Regions from separate parts of the Streptomyces sp. GbtcB6 genome, predicted to be linked through region 2. Evidence: predicted binding sites of a transcription regulator. Region 2 holds the regulator's gene; the other holds the start of a gene.
What was found. The regulator HspR, encoded in region 2, represses chaperone genes until heat shock. The targets are predictions, from matches to a motif close to TTGAGNNNNNNNNNCTCAA.

Region 1 (7,758 bases), on a different contig from region 2:
CAAGGGGCTGGGTGGCACCCCGTCATAATCCCCGGCATTTCGGTGCCCAGTGGTGCGCGCACCCGATTCGTACGGTCCCCGACCCTCCCAGCGCCGGTGGGCAGTGGACTCACATCGACCCACCCGCCACCCGAAGGAGTGAACATCGGAGGGGAGTTGGCGGGCAAGTTCCGGCGGACCGTGCGGGGTCCTTTTCCGGCTGGCCGGTTGGACGCGGACGGCAGGCTTTGGCAGGATTCGCCACCGCAGCTTCCCGGAGTACGCCATTCCACCCCAAAACAGGCGGCTGACCTGCGGAACCGCGTCAGTTCCAAGGTCGTTGCCAGCCTTTGGTGAAGCCTGTGCAGGGGTCGTGCAGACTGGCTGAATGCGTACTGAAGTCGTTTCGGAACCCGGCACCCCCGAGCGCCCCAACGAGGACTTCGCCGGTGTCGGGCTTCCCGCCTCGGGGCAGGGGGGTTGTGTGATCGTCCTGGACGGGGTCACCCCACCGCGGGACGGCACCGGGTGTCTGCATTCCGTCCCCTGGTTCACCGCGCGGCTGGGCGGCGCGCTGACCGAACTGACCGTTTCGCGAGGAGATCTGACGCTGCGAGAGATCCTCGAACGGGCGATCGATCGCACAGCCGCCGCACACGGTGGCACCTGTGACCTTTCTCACCCGCGCACACCCCAGGCGACGGTCGTGCTGAGCCGCTGGTCCGAGGAGACCGTGGAGTTCCTGGTCCTGTCGGACTCCGCGCTGCTCCTGAGGTCCCCCGACGGCACGGTCACCCCGGTCCTGGACGACCGGCTCGACCGCGTGCCCCGCGCCTCACTGGCCTCGGACGCGATCGCCGACGCCACGGTCCGCAACAGGGAGGGCGGCTTCTTCACGGCCGCCGCCGACCCCTCGGTGGCCGCCCGCGCGGTCACCGGGACCGTGCCCCGCGCCGAGGTCCGCGCACTGGCCGCCCTCACGGACGGGGCGACCCGCTGGACGGAGAAGTTCCGCGAGGGCGACTGGACGGCCCTTCTCGGCGTCGTCCGCAAGGAGGGGGCGCGGGCACTGGTCGACCGGGTGCGGGAGCTGGAGGCGGCCGACCGGGAGGAGCGGGTGTTCCTGCGGCGGAGCAAGACGCACGACGACGCGACGGTGGTGTACGTCGAGCTGTGAGGCTCCCGGTGGCGGCGTGACGGCTACTTCTCCATGACGCCGTTCAACTGGTGGAGCAGCCGGGCCAGTTCCGCGACCTCCAGGCGGGGCCAGTGGGCGAGCTGGCGGACGTAGCGGCCGCGGCGGGCCTCGCGGACCGTGCCGACCCGACGCCGGCCCTCGTCGGTGAGGGCGACCAGCCAGGCCCGCCCGTCGGCCGGGTCGGGCTCCCGGGCGATCAGGCCCAGCTCCTCCAGGGCGCGCAGCTGGCGGGACATGGTGGCCTTGCCGACGCCGATGTAGGCGGCCAGTTCGGTGGCGCGCTGGCCGCCGCACTCGTCGAGCCGCACGAGCAGTCCGTACGCGGCGGACTCCAGGTCGGGGTGGACCTCCCTGGCCATCTCGCCCTGACTGGCCCGGGCGCGGCGCAGCAGCACCGTCAACTCGCGCTCCAGGGCCAGGAACTCCTGGTCCGCACCACTCGGCGTCAACCCGGTGGCGTCGCCCCGTTCGTCGCCCTGTTCGTCCTCGTGCACGTCAGCACCCCTGATCGGTTTCGCAGTCCTGAAAGTTTCCGTCAAGCCCCGTCATCGCCGCAGCTCGCCAAGTATTCCGCAGGCTCAGACCAAGGGCAGCCTCCGGACCCCCTTCCCAGGGGGTCCGCCACGTGCGTGGCGTCCACACCAAGGCCATTGCCGACATGCCCACGCCAGCAGATGGGGTCACGCCGTGTGACACCGCGTCGTGTCGCGCCGCGTAGACGGACCGCCTCTGGCATACCTGGGATCTTCACCTCACCCCACGGAGGCACGTCATGCCCGTGCACAGACCCGCCCCCACACTCCTCACCGCCCTGCTCGCGCTGCTGCTGGCGGCGCTCTCCCCGACCTCCGCCCACGCCGAGGCCCACGCCGACGCGTCCGGCCCTGCCGTCCCGGTCCGCGGCTCGGCGTACATGGGCATGGGCGTCCTGGCCCACGACGGCCAGAGCGGCACGCCCAAGACCGGCCTCGCCACCCAGACCGAGGGTGTCGACGTCGCCAGCTACCAGGGCGACGTGGCCTGGTCGACCCTGCTGAGCAGCGGGGTCAGATGGGCGTACACCAAGGCCACGGAAGGCACGTACTACACGAACCCCTACTTCACCCAGCAGTACAACGGCTCCTACGACGTCGGCATGGTCCGCGGCGCCTACCACTTCGCGACCCCGGACACCACGGGCGGCGCCGCCCAGGCCGACTACTTCGTCGACCACGGCGGCAACTGGTCCAAGGACGGCCAGACCCTCCCCGGCGTCCTGGACATCGAGTGGAACCCGTACGGCGCAGCGTGCTACGGCAAATCCGCGAGCGGGATGGTCACCTGGATCACCGACTTCCTGAACCGGTACAAGGCCCGGACGGGCCGGGCCGCGGTCATCTACACGGCGACCAGCTGGTGGAAGGACTGCACCGGCAACTACAGCGGTTTCGGCGCCAGCAACCCGCTGTGGGTCGCCCGGTACGCCTCGGACGTGGGCACACTGCCGGCCGGCTGGTCGGCGTACACGATGTGGCAGTACACGTCGACCGGACCGACGGTCGGTGACCACGACAAGTTCAACGGGGCCCTGGACCGGGTGGTCGCCTTCGCCAACGGGTAGGCGGTTCCGGAGCGCCCCGAAGGGGCGCGGGGCTGTATCAATGTGCGGCTCCGCCGCGTGGGCGCGACCAGCCACGACGGCGCCGCGGACGAATGACGGCACACAGGGCGAAGGCCCGGGCCCCCTCGCGGGGATCCGGGCCTTCTGCATCCGGCAGCGTCCGTCACGCCGCTACCGGAACCTCCGGCGCCGCGCCGTTCGTGGCGGGCGCGAGCGCCAGCTCCAGGACCTGCCGGACGTCGGTCACGGCGTGGACGTCGAGCTTGTCCAGCACCTCGGCCGGGACGTCGTCCAGGTCGGCCTCGTTGCGCTTCGGGATGATGACGGTCGTCACCCCGGCGCGCTGGGCGGCGAGCAGCTTCTGCTTCACGCCGCCGATGGGCAGCACCCGGCCGGTCAGCGAGACCTCGCCGGTCATCGCCACGTCCGTGCGGACCAGCCGGCCGGAGAGCAGCGACGCGAGGGCCGTCGTCATGGTGACGCCGGCGCTCGGGCCGTCCTTCGGCACCGCGCCCGCCGGGAAGTGGATGTGCACGCCCCGCTCCTTCAGGTCGCCGACCGGAAGCTCCAGTTCGGCGCCGTGCGAGCGGAGGAAGGACAGGGCGATCTGCGCCGACTCCTTCATCACGTCGCCCAGCTGACCGGTGAGGGTCAGACCCGCCGCGCCCGTCTCCGGGTCGGCGAGGGACGCCTCGACGAAGAGGACGTCGCCGCCGGCGCCGGTGACCGCGAGGCCGGTGGCGACACCCGGGACCGCCGTGCGGCGCTCGGCCGGGTCCTGCGCGGACTCGGGCACGTGGTGCGGGCGGCCGATCAGGGCGCGCAGGTCCTCGTCCCTGATGGTGAACGGCAGCTCCCGGTCGCCCAGTTCGTGCTGCGCGGCCACCTTGCGGAGCAGCCGGGCGATCGAGCGCTCCAGGGTGCGGACGCCCGCCTCACGGGTGTACTCGCCGGCGAGCTTGCGCAGCGCGCTCTCGTCGAGGATCACCTCGTCCTTGCCGAGACCGGCCCGGTCCAGCTGGCGCGGGAGCAGGTGGTCACGGGCGATGACGACCTTCTCGTCCTCGGTGTAGCCGTCCAGGCGGACCAGCTCCATACGGTCGAGCAGGGCCTCCGGGATCGCCTCCAGGACGTTGGCGGTGGCGAGGAAGACGACGTCGGACAGGTCGAGTTCGACTTCCAGGTAGTGGTCGCGGAAGGTGTGGTTCTGCGCCGGGTCCAGGACTTCGAGCAGGGCCGCGGCCGGGTCGCCGCGGAAGTCGGAGCCCACCTTGTCGATCTCGTCGAGCAGGACGACCGGGTTCATCGAACCGGCCTCCTTGATGGCCCGCACGATCCGGCCGGGCAGCGCGCCGACGTAGGTACGGCGGTGGCCGCGGATCTCGGCCTCGTCCCGGACACCGCCGAGGGCGACCCGGACGAACTTGCGGCCCATGGCGTGCGCGACCGACTCGCCGAGCGAGGTCTTGCCGACGCCGGGCGGGCCGACGAGGGCGAGGACGGCACCGCCACGGCGGCCGCCGATGACCCCGAGCCCCCGGTCGTTACGGCGCTTGCGCACCGCCAGGTACTCGGTGATCCGCTCCTTCACGTCCTCCAGGCCGGCGTGCTCGGCGTCCAGGATCGCCTTGGCGCCCTGGATGTCGTACGCGTCCTGGGTCCGCTCGTTCCACGGCAGTTCGAGCACCGTGTCCAGCCAGGTGCGGATCCACGAGCCCTCGGGCGACTGGTCACTGGACCGCTCCAGCTTGTCGACCTCCTTGAGCGCGGCCTCGCGGACCTTCTCGGGCAGGTCGGCGGCCTCCACGCGGGCGCGGTAGTCGTCGGACTCCTCGCCGTCCTTCGCGGCGTCGCCGTTCAGCTCGCGCAGCTCCTTGCGGACCGCCTCCAGCTGGCGGCGGAGCAGGAACTCGCGCTGCTGCTTGTCGACGCCCTCCTGGACGTCCTTGGCGATGGTCTCGGCCACGTCCTGCTCGGCGAGGTGGTCGCGGAGCTGCTGGGTGGCCAGCTTGAGGCGGGCGACCGCGTCGGTGGTCTCCAGGAGTTCGATCTTCTGCTCGGTGGTCAGGAAGGGCGAGTAACCGGAGTTGTCGGCGAGCTGGGACACGTCGTCGATGGCCTGCACGCGGTCCACGACCTGCCAGGCGCCGCGCTTGCGCAGCCAGGCGGTGGCGAGGGCCTTGTACTCCTTGACCAGTTCGGTGACATGACCGGGCACCGGGTCCGGGACGTTCTCGTCGATGCGGGTGCCCTCCACCCACAGGGCGGCACCCGGGCCGGTGGTGCCGGCGCCGATGCGCACCCGGTAGCGGCCGCGGATCAGCGCGCCCGGGTCGCCGTCGGCCAGGCGGCCGACCTGTTCCACAGTGCCGAGCACACCGGTGCCCGGGTAGGTCCCGTCGACACGCGGCACCAGCAGCACCTTGGGCTTGCCGGGTTCGGTGCGGGCGGCGGCCTGCGCAGCCTCCACGGCGGCGCGTACATCAGGGTCCTTCAGGTCCAGCGGGACCACCATCCCGGGCAGCACGACCTCGCCGTCGAGAGGCAGCACAGGGAGGGTGAGTGATGCGGACGTCGAAGCCATGATCTCCCCTTCGGCAGTCAACTTGAGTTATGCCGACTCAATGCACGTGAGCCACCGAATGTTCCCAGGGGTGCGTTCGCTGTCAGCGATCGGCTGCTGACCAGGTCGTACGGGGCGTACGACGGAGAAAGCAGCCAAGGTCCACGCCCGTAAAAACAGTTGATCGGCACGGGCGCATTCCCCGTACGGTCGGCCGGTGACCGACACCGACCTCACCGCGGCCCTGCTGGCCGCCTACGACGCCCAGATGCGCGCCGTCCAGCCCGTCCCCGCGCCCGGGATCACCTACGAGCACGACGGTCCCGTCCTCCGGGTCGTGGGCCAGCACCGCGGCTTCGTGACCGGGCCGCGCGACTGGGGCGGTGTCCGCGGCCCCGAGCTGAACGCGCTGATCGCCCGGCAGCGGGACTTCTTCGCGGCGCGCGGCGAGGCGGTGGAGTGGAAGACGCGCGGGCACGACGAGCCGGCGGACCTCCCCGACCGGCTGCGCGCGGCGGGCTTCGTGCCCGAGCCGCCGGAGACGGTCGTGATCGCCCTGGTCGAGGAACTGGCCGTGGCCGCCCCTGCCCTCCCCCCGGGCGTGACGCTGCGCCGGGTCACCGCCGACGCCGACCTGGACCGGATCGCCGCGCTGGAGACCGCGGTGTGGGGCGAGGACATGGCGTGGATCGCCGGGTACCTGAGGGGCCGGCTCGCGGTGGACCCGGACGGCACCGAGATCTATGTCGCCGAGGCGGCCGGGGAGGTCGTGTCGGCGGCCTGGGTGGCCTTCCCGCCCGGCACGGACTTCGCCATGCTGCTGGGCGGCTCAACGCTGGCCGAGTGGCGCGGCAAGGGCATCTACCGCGCGCTGGTGGCCCTCCGGGCGACCCGCGCGGCGGCCCGGAACGCGCCCTACCTCCTCGTGGAGGCCTCGGACGACAGCGCCCCGATCCTCAAGCGACTGGGCTTCACGGCAGTGACGACAACGACCCCGTACGTCTGGACCCCGGCCCGCTGAAGCGCGCCCCTCCAGGGGCGCGGGGCTGTATGTGACATGCGGCTACCGCCGCGTGGCCGCGGCCAGCCCCCACCGACCCGCAGGCGCCCACCGGCCGGTCCGGCACCGCCGGACAACGCCGTCGGGGTCGAGCACCGTCGCGGCGGAGAGAAAAGGGACCGGCGACCGACCTGCCGCGACCACGGCACGTGACGCCGACAGACCTGGCCCCCTACCTCAGCTCCCGCCCCAGGAACCCCAGTAGTCGCTCGTGTGTTGGCGACCCGGCGGGTACCGGTACCTCGGGGCCGAACATCCCCGGTGTCCGGAAGGCGTCGAAGCCCGGCATCGCCCGCATGGTCGCCAGGAGTTCCCCGCACAGCTCCTCGTCCAGTACCCCGCGCTGCCCGGTCGCGACCGCCAGGTCCGCCCCGTGGACGCACACCTCGGTCAGGTGGATCAGCGCGGCGGTGGGGCCGGGCAGCACGCCCAGCGAGATCCGCACGGTCGTGTCCAGCACGCCGGGCCGGTGCCAGGCCGCCCGGTCCAGCTCCGCGGCCGTCGCGTAGCCGGCCCGCGGGTCGTCCCCCAGCCAGTCGTCCTCGTGCTCGCGCCCGGCCTCGGTACCGGTCAACTGGGCGGCGAAGATGCGCATCCCGCCCACCGTGTGGTTGAGGGCCGTCCGCACGTCCCACTCCGCACACGGCGTCGGCGCCGTCCACTGCCCCGCCGTGATCCCTTCGACCACCCGCCCGGTCGCCGCCAGCGCCCGGTCGATCTGCCCCACCACGTCCGCCACTTCGGCCTCCCCCGGTGCCGCTGCCATGACTCCGCAAGGGCATCGCTACACCACCGCAACGCAACTCACAGGAAAAAAGCCGAAACTGCCAGCGGATTCACAGCGAACAGCGCACAACGGGGCTCGGGGGGACACATGGGTGACAAGCAGCCGGCGCCTGGCCGGCCCGGCCGACGTGCCGTGCTCACCGGCGCCGCCGTCGTCGCGGCCGGCGCCGCCGTCCCGTTGGCCCTGCGGGCCGTGGACGACGACGGGGCCGGCTCCCCCGCCCCCGCCCGCACCGCCCCCGCCGCCCCCGCCGCGAGCCGGCCCCCGGCGTCGTCGGCCTCGCCCCTCCCCCGCACCGACCCGCGCCCGAACATCCTCCTGGTCCTCACCGACGACCAGCCGAAGGAGACGGACTGGGCGATCCGCCGTACCGCCGACTGGCTGGGCGGGCAGGGGGTGACCTTCGCGCGGGCGCATGCCAACACCCCGCTCTGCGCGCCCTCCCGGGCCTCGATCATGTCGGGGCGGTACGCGCACCACCACGGCGTCCTCGACACCCGCCACCCGTACCACCTCGACCAGCACACCACCGTGCAGCGGCAGTTGCACGAGGCCGGCTACCGCACCGGGC
Region 2 (7,758 bases):
ATGGACGGGCTCGCCGTGCTGCTCAGTGTGCTGGCGGCCGCGCTCACCGGGTTCCTGATGCACAACTGGCATCCCGCGCGGATCGCCCTCGGTGCCACCGGCTCGCTGTTCGCCGGGTTCGTGCTGGCCGCGGCCGCGTTGATCACCCGGACCGGGCACGATCCCGCCGCGAGCGCGGGCGTGCTGTTCGCGCTCACCGCCGTCGCGAGCGCCGACGTGCTGCTCGTCCTGCTGTCGCGGCTGTTCGCCGGTCGGCCGGTGCTGCGGCGCGGGCCCGACCATCTCGTGCACCGGCTGCGGCGCCTGGGGCTCACCTCGCAGGGGGCGACCGTCGCCCTGGGTGCCGGATCATTCGCCGGGGTGCTCGTCGCGGTGCTCGTGCACGGCGGCTGGGTCGGCCGGACCGGCGCCACATGGGTCGCCTGCGTCACCTTCGGTGTCGTGCTCGTACTCCTTCGAATCCCGGTGTACGGGCCCCGGCATGGAGAGTCATCGCAGGTCAGCGGGCACTTGCGTGTAAGGAGCGGATAAGACTTGAGTCTGACCCACTCAGGTCTGTTGACCCAGGGCGAGGCTTGATGCACACTTGAGTCCGTTCCACTCAAGTCAGCTGGAGGAAATCACCATGGCACGTGCGGTCGGCATCGACCTGGGCACGACTAACTCCGTCGTCAGCGTTCTTGAAGGCGGCGAGCCCACCGTCATCACCAACGCCGAGGGTGCCCGGACCACGCCGTCCGTCGTCGCCTTCGCGAAGAACGGCGAGGTTCTGGTAGGCGAGGTCGCCAAGCGCCAGGCGGTCACCAACGTGGACCGGACCATCCGGTCCGTGAAGCGTCACATGGGTACCGACTGGAAGATCCAGCTGGACGGGAAGGACTTCAACCCCCAGCAGATCTCCGCGTTCATCCTGCAGAAGCTCAAGCGGGATGCAGAGGCCTACCTGGGCGAGAAGGTGACCGACGCGGTCATCACCGTCCCGGCCTACTTCAACGACTCCGAGCGCCAGGCGACGAAGGAAGCCGGCGAGATCGCCGGTCTGAACGTCCTGCGCATCGTCAACGAGCCCACCGCGGCCGCGCTCGCGTACGGCCTCGACAAGGACGACCAGACGATCCTCGTCTTCGACCTCGGTGGCGGCACCTTCGACGTGTCCCTCCTGGAGATCGGCGACGGCGTCGTCGAGGTGAAGGCCACCAACGGCGACAACCACCTCGGCGGTGACGACTGGGACCAGCGCGTCGTCGACTACCTGGTCAAGCAGTTCGCGGCCGGCCACGGCGTGGACCTCGGCAAGGACAAGATGGCCCTGCAGCGCCTCCGCGAGGCCGCCGAGAAGGCCAAGATCGAGCTGTCCAGCTCCACCGAGACCTCGATCAACCTGCCGTACATCACCGCCTCCGCCGAGGGCCCCCTGCACCTCGACGAGAAGCTCACCCGCGCCCAGTTCCAGCAGCTGACCGCGGACCTCCTGGAGCGCTGCAAGACGCCGTTCCACAACGTCATCAAGGACGCCGGCATCCAGCTCGGCGAGATCGACCACGTCGTCCTCGTCGGCGGCTCCACCCGTATGCCCGCCGTCGCCGAGCTCGTCAAGGAGCTGACCGGCGGCAAGGACGCCAACAAGGGCGTGAACCCGGACGAGGTCGTCGCCATCGGCGCCGCCCTGCAGGCCGGTGTCCTCAAGGGTGAGGTCAAGGACGTCCTGCTCCTCGACGTGACCCCGCTGTCCCTCGGTATCGAGACCAAGGGCGGCATCATGACCAAGCTCATCGAGCGGAACACGACGATCCCGACCAAGCGGTCCGAGATCTTCACCACCGCCGAGGACAACCAGCCCTCCGTCCAGATCCAGGTCTACCAGGGCGAGCGCGAGATCGCGGCGTACAACAAGAAGCTCGGCATGTTCGAGCTGACCGGTCTGCCGCCGGCCCCGCGCGGTGTCCCGCAGATCGAGGTCGCCTTCGACATCGACGCCAACGGCATCATGCACGTGACCGCGAAGGACCTCGGCACGGGCAAGGAGCAGAAGATGACCGTCACCGGCGGCTCCTCGCTGCCGAAGGACGAGGTCGACCGGATGCGCCAGGAGGCCGAGCAGTACGCGGAGGAGGACCACCGCCGCCGCGAGGCCGCCGAGACCCGCAACCAGGGCGAGCAGCTCGTCTACCAGACCGAGAAGTTCCTCAAGGACAACGAGGACAAGGTCCCGGGCGAGATCAAGACCGAGGTCGAGGCCGCCATCGAGGAGCTCAAGGAGCACCTCAAGGGCGAGGACACCGCCGAGATCCGTACCGCCACCGAGAAGGTCGCGGCCGTCTCCCAGAAGCTGGGCCAGGCCATGTACGCCGACGCCCAGGCCTCGCAGGCCGCCGCCGGCGGTGCCGGTGCCCCCGCCGGTGACGCCGCCGACGACGTGGTGGACGCCGAGATCGTCGACGACGAGCGCAAGGACGGTGCCGCGTGACGGAGGAGACCCCGGGCTTCGAGGAGAAGCCCGACGTCCCCTCCGGCGCCACCCCCGACGACGCCGCGCCGAAGGCCGCTCCCGCACAGGGGGCGGCCCCGGCCGGGGACTCAAGCGCACAGCTCGCCGGTCTGACGGCCCAGCTGGACCAGGTGCGCACCGCGCTCGGCGAGCGCACCGCGGACCTCCAGCGCCTCCAGGCCGAGTACCAGAACTACCGCCGCCGGGTGGAGCGCGACCGGATCACGGTCCGGGAGATCGCCATCGCGAACCTCCTGACCGAACTCCTGCCCGTGCTCGACGACATCGGCCGCGCGCGGGAACACGGCGAACTGGTCGGCGGTTTCAAGTCGGTGGCCGAGTCGCTCGAGACGGTCGCGGCGAAGATGGGCCTGCAGCAGTTCGGCAAGGAGGGCGAGCCCTTCGACCCGACGATCCACGAGGCGCTGATGCACAGCTACGCGCCGGACGTCACCGAGACGACGTGCGTGGCCATCCTGCAGCCCGGGTATCGCATCGGCGAGCGCACCATCCGCCCCGCGCGGGTGGCGGTCGCCGAACCGCAGCCGGGAGCGACGGCGGTGAAGGCCGAGGGGGCCGACGAGGCCCCGGCGGCCGGCGACGAGAAGGACAACGGCCCTGAGGAGGGCTGACGCGATAAGTACCGAGCGGAAGGAGGGGCGTCGGGGATGAGCACCAAGGACTTCATCGAGAAGGACTACTACAAGGTCCTCGGCGTCCCCAAGGACGCCACCGAGGCCGAGATCAAGAAGGCGTACCGGAAGCTCGCCCGCGAGTTCCACCCGGACGCCAACAAGGGCAACGCCAAGGCCGAGGAGCGCTTCAAGGAGATCTCCGAGGCGAACGACATACTCGGCGACCCCAAGAAGCGCAAGGAGTACGACGAGGCCCGCGCCCTCTTCGGCAACGGCGGCTTCCGCCCGGGGCCGGGCGCGGGCGGCGGCAACTTCAACTTCGACCTGGGCGACCTCTTCGGGGGCAACGCCCAGGGCGGGGGCGGAGGCTTCGGCGGGGGCGGCGGCTTCAGTGACGTCCTCGGGGGCCTGTTCAACCGGGGTGGCGGCACGGCCGGCCGTACCCAGCCGCGGCGCGGCCAGGACATCGAGTCCGAGGTCACGCTCAGTTTCACGGAGGCCATCGAGGGCGCCACGGTCCCGCTGCGGATGTCCTCGCAGTCCCCCTGCAAGGCCTGTTCGGGCACCGGCGACAAGAACGGCACCCCGCGGGTGTGCCCGACCTGTGTCGGCACCGGCCAGGTGGCGCGAGGATCCGGAGGCGGCTTCTCGCTCACCGACCCCTGCCCGGACTGCAAGGGCCGCGGCCTGATCGCCGAGCACCCCTGCATGGAGTGCAAGGGCAGCGGCCGCGCCAAGTCGTCCAGGACCATGCAGGTCCGCATCCCCGCCGGGGTGACCGACGGCCAGCGCATCCGCCTGCGCGGCAAGGGCGCGCCGGGCGAACGCGGCGGTCCGGCGGGCGACCTGTACGTGATGGTCCACGTCGACACCCACCCGGTGTTCGGCCGCAAGGACGACAACCTCACGGTGACCGTCCCGGTGACCTTCACCGAGGCGGCGCTCGGCGGCGAGGTCAGGGTGCCCACCCTGGGCGGCCCGCCGGTCACCCTGAAACTGCCCCCGGGCACGCCCAACGGCCGCACCATGCGCGCCCGTGGCAAGGGCGCGGTCCGCAAGGACGGCACCCGCGGCGATCTGCTGGTCACCGTCGAGGTGAGTGTCCCGAAGGACCTGTCGGGGAAGGCTCGTGACGCGCTGGAGGCGTATCGCGAGGCGACCGCGGGCGAGGACCCGCGGGCCGAGCTGTTCGAGGCCGCGAAGGGAGCATGACAGAGATGGACGGCCGTCGACGTAACCCGTATGAACTGACCGAGGAGACCCCGGTCTACGTCATCTCGGTGGCGGCCCAGCTCTCCGGACTGCACCCGCAGACGCTGCGCCAGTACGACCGCCTGGGCCTGGTCTCCCCGGACCGCACGGCCGGGCGGGGCCGCCGCTACTCGGCCCGCGACATCGAACTGCTCCGCCAGGTGCAGGCGCTGTCGCAGGACGAGGGCATCAACCTGGCCGGCATCAAGCGCATCATCGAACTGGAGAACCAGGTCATCGCGCTCCAGCAGCGGGTCGCCGAACTCCAGGCGGCGGTCGACGGCGCGGCGGCCGCGATGCAGCAGCGCGAGGCCGCCGTCCACGCCTCCTACCGCCGCGACCTGGTCCCGTACCAGGAGGTGCAGCAGACCAGCGCACTGGTGGTGTGGCGGCCGAAGAAGGCGAAGGACTAGCAGCACCTGTGAGAAGGGCCCGGAGGCCGTGGACCTCCGGGCCCTTTCCCGTGCCGGTCACGGCTCCAGGATCGCCGACTCCGCGCCCGGCGCCGACTCCGTGCCGTCGGCGTACAGCGCGGTCACCCAGTAGTGGTGGGTGGTGCCGCGGGCGGCCGTGGTGTCGTCGTACGAGCGCTCCGTCGTGGTCGCCAGCTTCTCGTACGTCTGCGTGGCCGGGTTCCAGCGGTAGACCTGGTAGCCCGTCGCCGAGTCGACGGCGTTCCACGACAGGCCGACACCCGAGTCGGTCGGGTCCGCCGTCAGGGTGAGCGGGGAGCCCTCCGGGGTCGCCACCGACGGGGTCAGGTCCAGCTCGTCGACGGCGACCGCGGTCACGGGCCCCAGCCATCTGCTGGAGTTGTTCGCGTTGTCGATCGCGTCCACCCAGTAGCAGGCGTGGTCGCCGTCGGGCAGCCGTACATCCCGGTAGTGCGAGGTGGACGGGGACAGCCACGCCCACTCCGAGCCGGAACAGACCTGCTCCTCGCCCTCCTCGCCGAGGACCGTGCCCCGGTAGACCGCGTACCGCTTCAGGTCGGGCTCGGTGTTGTCGTCCCAGTCCAGCTCGACGCCGTACTCCGTGGCCCTCGCGGTCAGGCCGGTCACCTGGGCGGGCGGCTTGTCCGATTCCAGCGTGGTGACGGTCGCGGTGTTGGAGAGCGAGGACACGTGGGGCCACTGCACGTTCGCCACCGCGTAGTGGTACGTCGTGCCCTCCTCGGCCGAGAAGTCGCCGCAGCTGTACCGGCGGGACCCGTCGGAGAGGGTGGTGAAGGTGGTCGTGCAGGTAACCCACTGCGCCGTCGAGGTGTCCACGGGCAGCGTGGTCGAGCGGTAGACGCGGAACTCGCCGTACGGGGCGTCCTGAGGCTTCATCGTCCACTGGAGGGTCGCGCTGCCGATGCCCGCGGTCGCCGTGAGCTCGCGGGGTGCGGCCAGCGGGCGGGTCACCGTCCGGAGGTCGGTGAACGGCGATACGTGGCCCGAGCCGTCCACGGCCGCGACCCGGTACTTGGCGATCTCGCCACGTGCGAGCGTGTCGTCGGTGAGGCTCACCGTGTAGCTGAGGTCCCAGGACTTGGTGACGACGCCGTAGAAGTCGGTCCGCTCCACCCGGTACTTCACCGCGGCGTGCACCCCCGACCAGCTCAGTTCGGCGCCCGTGTCGGTGGCGGAAGCGGTGAACTGGGCGGGTGCCTGCAGCACGGTGCTGGTGACCAGGGCGTCGGCGGTGCCGGTCGACTCGTTGCCGGCCTTGTCGTAGGCGCGGATCTCGTAGTAATAGAGGGCGCCGGTCGCGGGCGGGGCGTCGGTCAGGGACGCCGCCGTCGCCGTCCCCGCCTTCGTCCAGCTGGTGCTGCCCCGCACGCGCCGGTAGACCCGGTAGCCGGCGAGGTCCATCTCCTGGTTCTTCGTCCAGCTCAGCTTCGTCGTGTTGGCGTCGCTGTCGTAGGACACCAGCGGATCCAGCGGGGTGAGGGGCCTGACCTTGTCGACGGCGGCCGAAGTCCTCGGGGTGTACGTGAACTTGACCTTGGCGGCGCCGGTCCAGTTGGCGTAGTCGACGCGGAGGGTGTGCTTGCCCTTGGGGACGGTGACGTTGACGGTCTTGGCGACGGTCTTGGTGGTGTTCTTCCACAGGTCGATCCTGCGGGTGCCGTCGAGGTAGACGCGGATGCCGTCGAGGCCGGAGGCGGCGAGGGCGAAGGGTCCGCCGGAGCCGAAGTCCCGGGTCACGGTCCAGCGGACGCCGAAGTCGTCCTTCGGGAGGCCGGACGCGGGGGCTCCGCTCCAGCTCTCGTCGATCGCGGAGTCGCAGCCGGTCTTCTTCGGGGTGCCCTTGAACGTGGTGTTCGCGAACAACTGCCGCTTGAAGATCGGGGAGGTGCAGGCCGTGGCCGCCGAGGCGGTCGCGGTGGCGCCGCCGAGCAGGGTGCCGGCGGTGGCGAGCACCACGGCGGCGGCCGTGGCGGTTCTGGCTGGCTTCATTCGATCCTCTGGTCGTATCCGTACGGCGGGCCGACCCGCTCGTGATCACGACTCGTGAGGAAACGACTTGGTTGTACTGATCTTTGCCTGCGCATGAACTCCCTTTGGATGGAGGGTCCGTAAAGAGTGTTTGGAGGGGGTTCCGCTCCTCCTTCACAGGTGCAGCGGAGCGTGGTGTTGCGCACTCGTTAAGTAGTTCCGCTTGACGTCGGGTGTGGCGTACGCGTTGGCTTTTGAGACATCTGGGTCGCAAAGCAGCCCACGTCCGGAACGCACCTGAAGTGAGCCCCCGTATGCGTCGTATAGCCATGTTTGTGGCCGCGTCCACGATGACCCTTTCGCTTGCCGGCTGCGGCATGCTCAACGCGACAGGATCGTCGACCACCGCGACCCCGACGAAGGGCAACGACATCACGGTGGGCGTGCTGATGCCGGACAAGATCAACACCCGGTACACCAACTTCGACTACCCGATCATGAAGGCGAAGATCGCCGAGCTCACCAACAAGCAGGGCCAGGTCGACTACCAGAACGCCGCGTCGACCGCCTCCACGCAGGCGAAGCAGATGCAGAAGATGATCGACGACAAGGTCGACGTGATCATCCTGGACTCGGTCGACTCGCACGCCATCGCCGGCACGGTGAAGAAGGCCAAGGAGGCGGGCATCCCGGTCATCGCCTACGACCGTCTCGCCGAGGGCCCCATCGCCGGCTACGTCTCCTTCGACAACGAGCTGGTGGGCGAGGTGCAGGCCCGTACGCTCCTGGAGGGCCTCGGCAGCAACGTCGACACCTCCGACAAGGTCATCATGGTCAACGGCTCGCCGACCGACCCGAACGCCAAGCAGTTCAAGACGGGCGCCCTGTCCGAGCTGACCGGCAAGGTGACGATTCCGACAGGGGCCATGTTCGACACCAAGGACTGGGACCCGGGTATCGC

Region 1: a site for HspR is predicted at 5,384-5,402, ahead of lon (endopeptidase La). Genes of this name have one in related genera too.

The regions. Positions count from the first base shown of each region.
Region 1 is NZ_JAGXJL010000078.1:24,408-32,165, forward strand. Features, by position in the region: gene KVT45_RS50495 (protein phosphatase 2C domain-containing protein) at 368-1,156, shown strand; gene KVT45_RS50500 (MarR family transcriptional regulator) at 1,180-1,671, opposite strand; gene KVT45_RS50505 (lysozyme) at 1,950-2,777, shown strand; gene lon (endopeptidase La) at 2,941-5,361, opposite strand; gene KVT45_RS50515 (GNAT family N-acetyltransferase) at 5,609-6,361, shown strand; gene KVT45_RS50520 (TIGR03086 family metal-binding protein) at 6,573-7,166, opposite strand; gene KVT45_RS50525 (sulfatase) at 7,275-7,758, shown strand, end outside.
Region 2 is NZ_JAGXJL010000020.1:144,924-152,681, reverse strand. Features, by position in the region: gene KVT45_RS30545 (MraY family glycosyltransferase) at 1-531, shown strand, start outside; gene dnaK (molecular chaperone DnaK) at 626-2,467, shown strand; gene grpE (nucleotide exchange factor GrpE) at 2,464-3,120, shown strand; gene dnaJ (molecular chaperone DnaJ) at 3,157-4,335, shown strand; gene KVT45_RS30525 (heat shock protein transcriptional repressor HspR) at 4,341-4,787, shown strand; gene KVT45_RS30520 (PA14 domain-containing protein) at 4,845-6,818, opposite strand; gene KVT45_RS30515 (sugar ABC transporter substrate-binding protein) at 7,112-7,758, shown strand, end outside.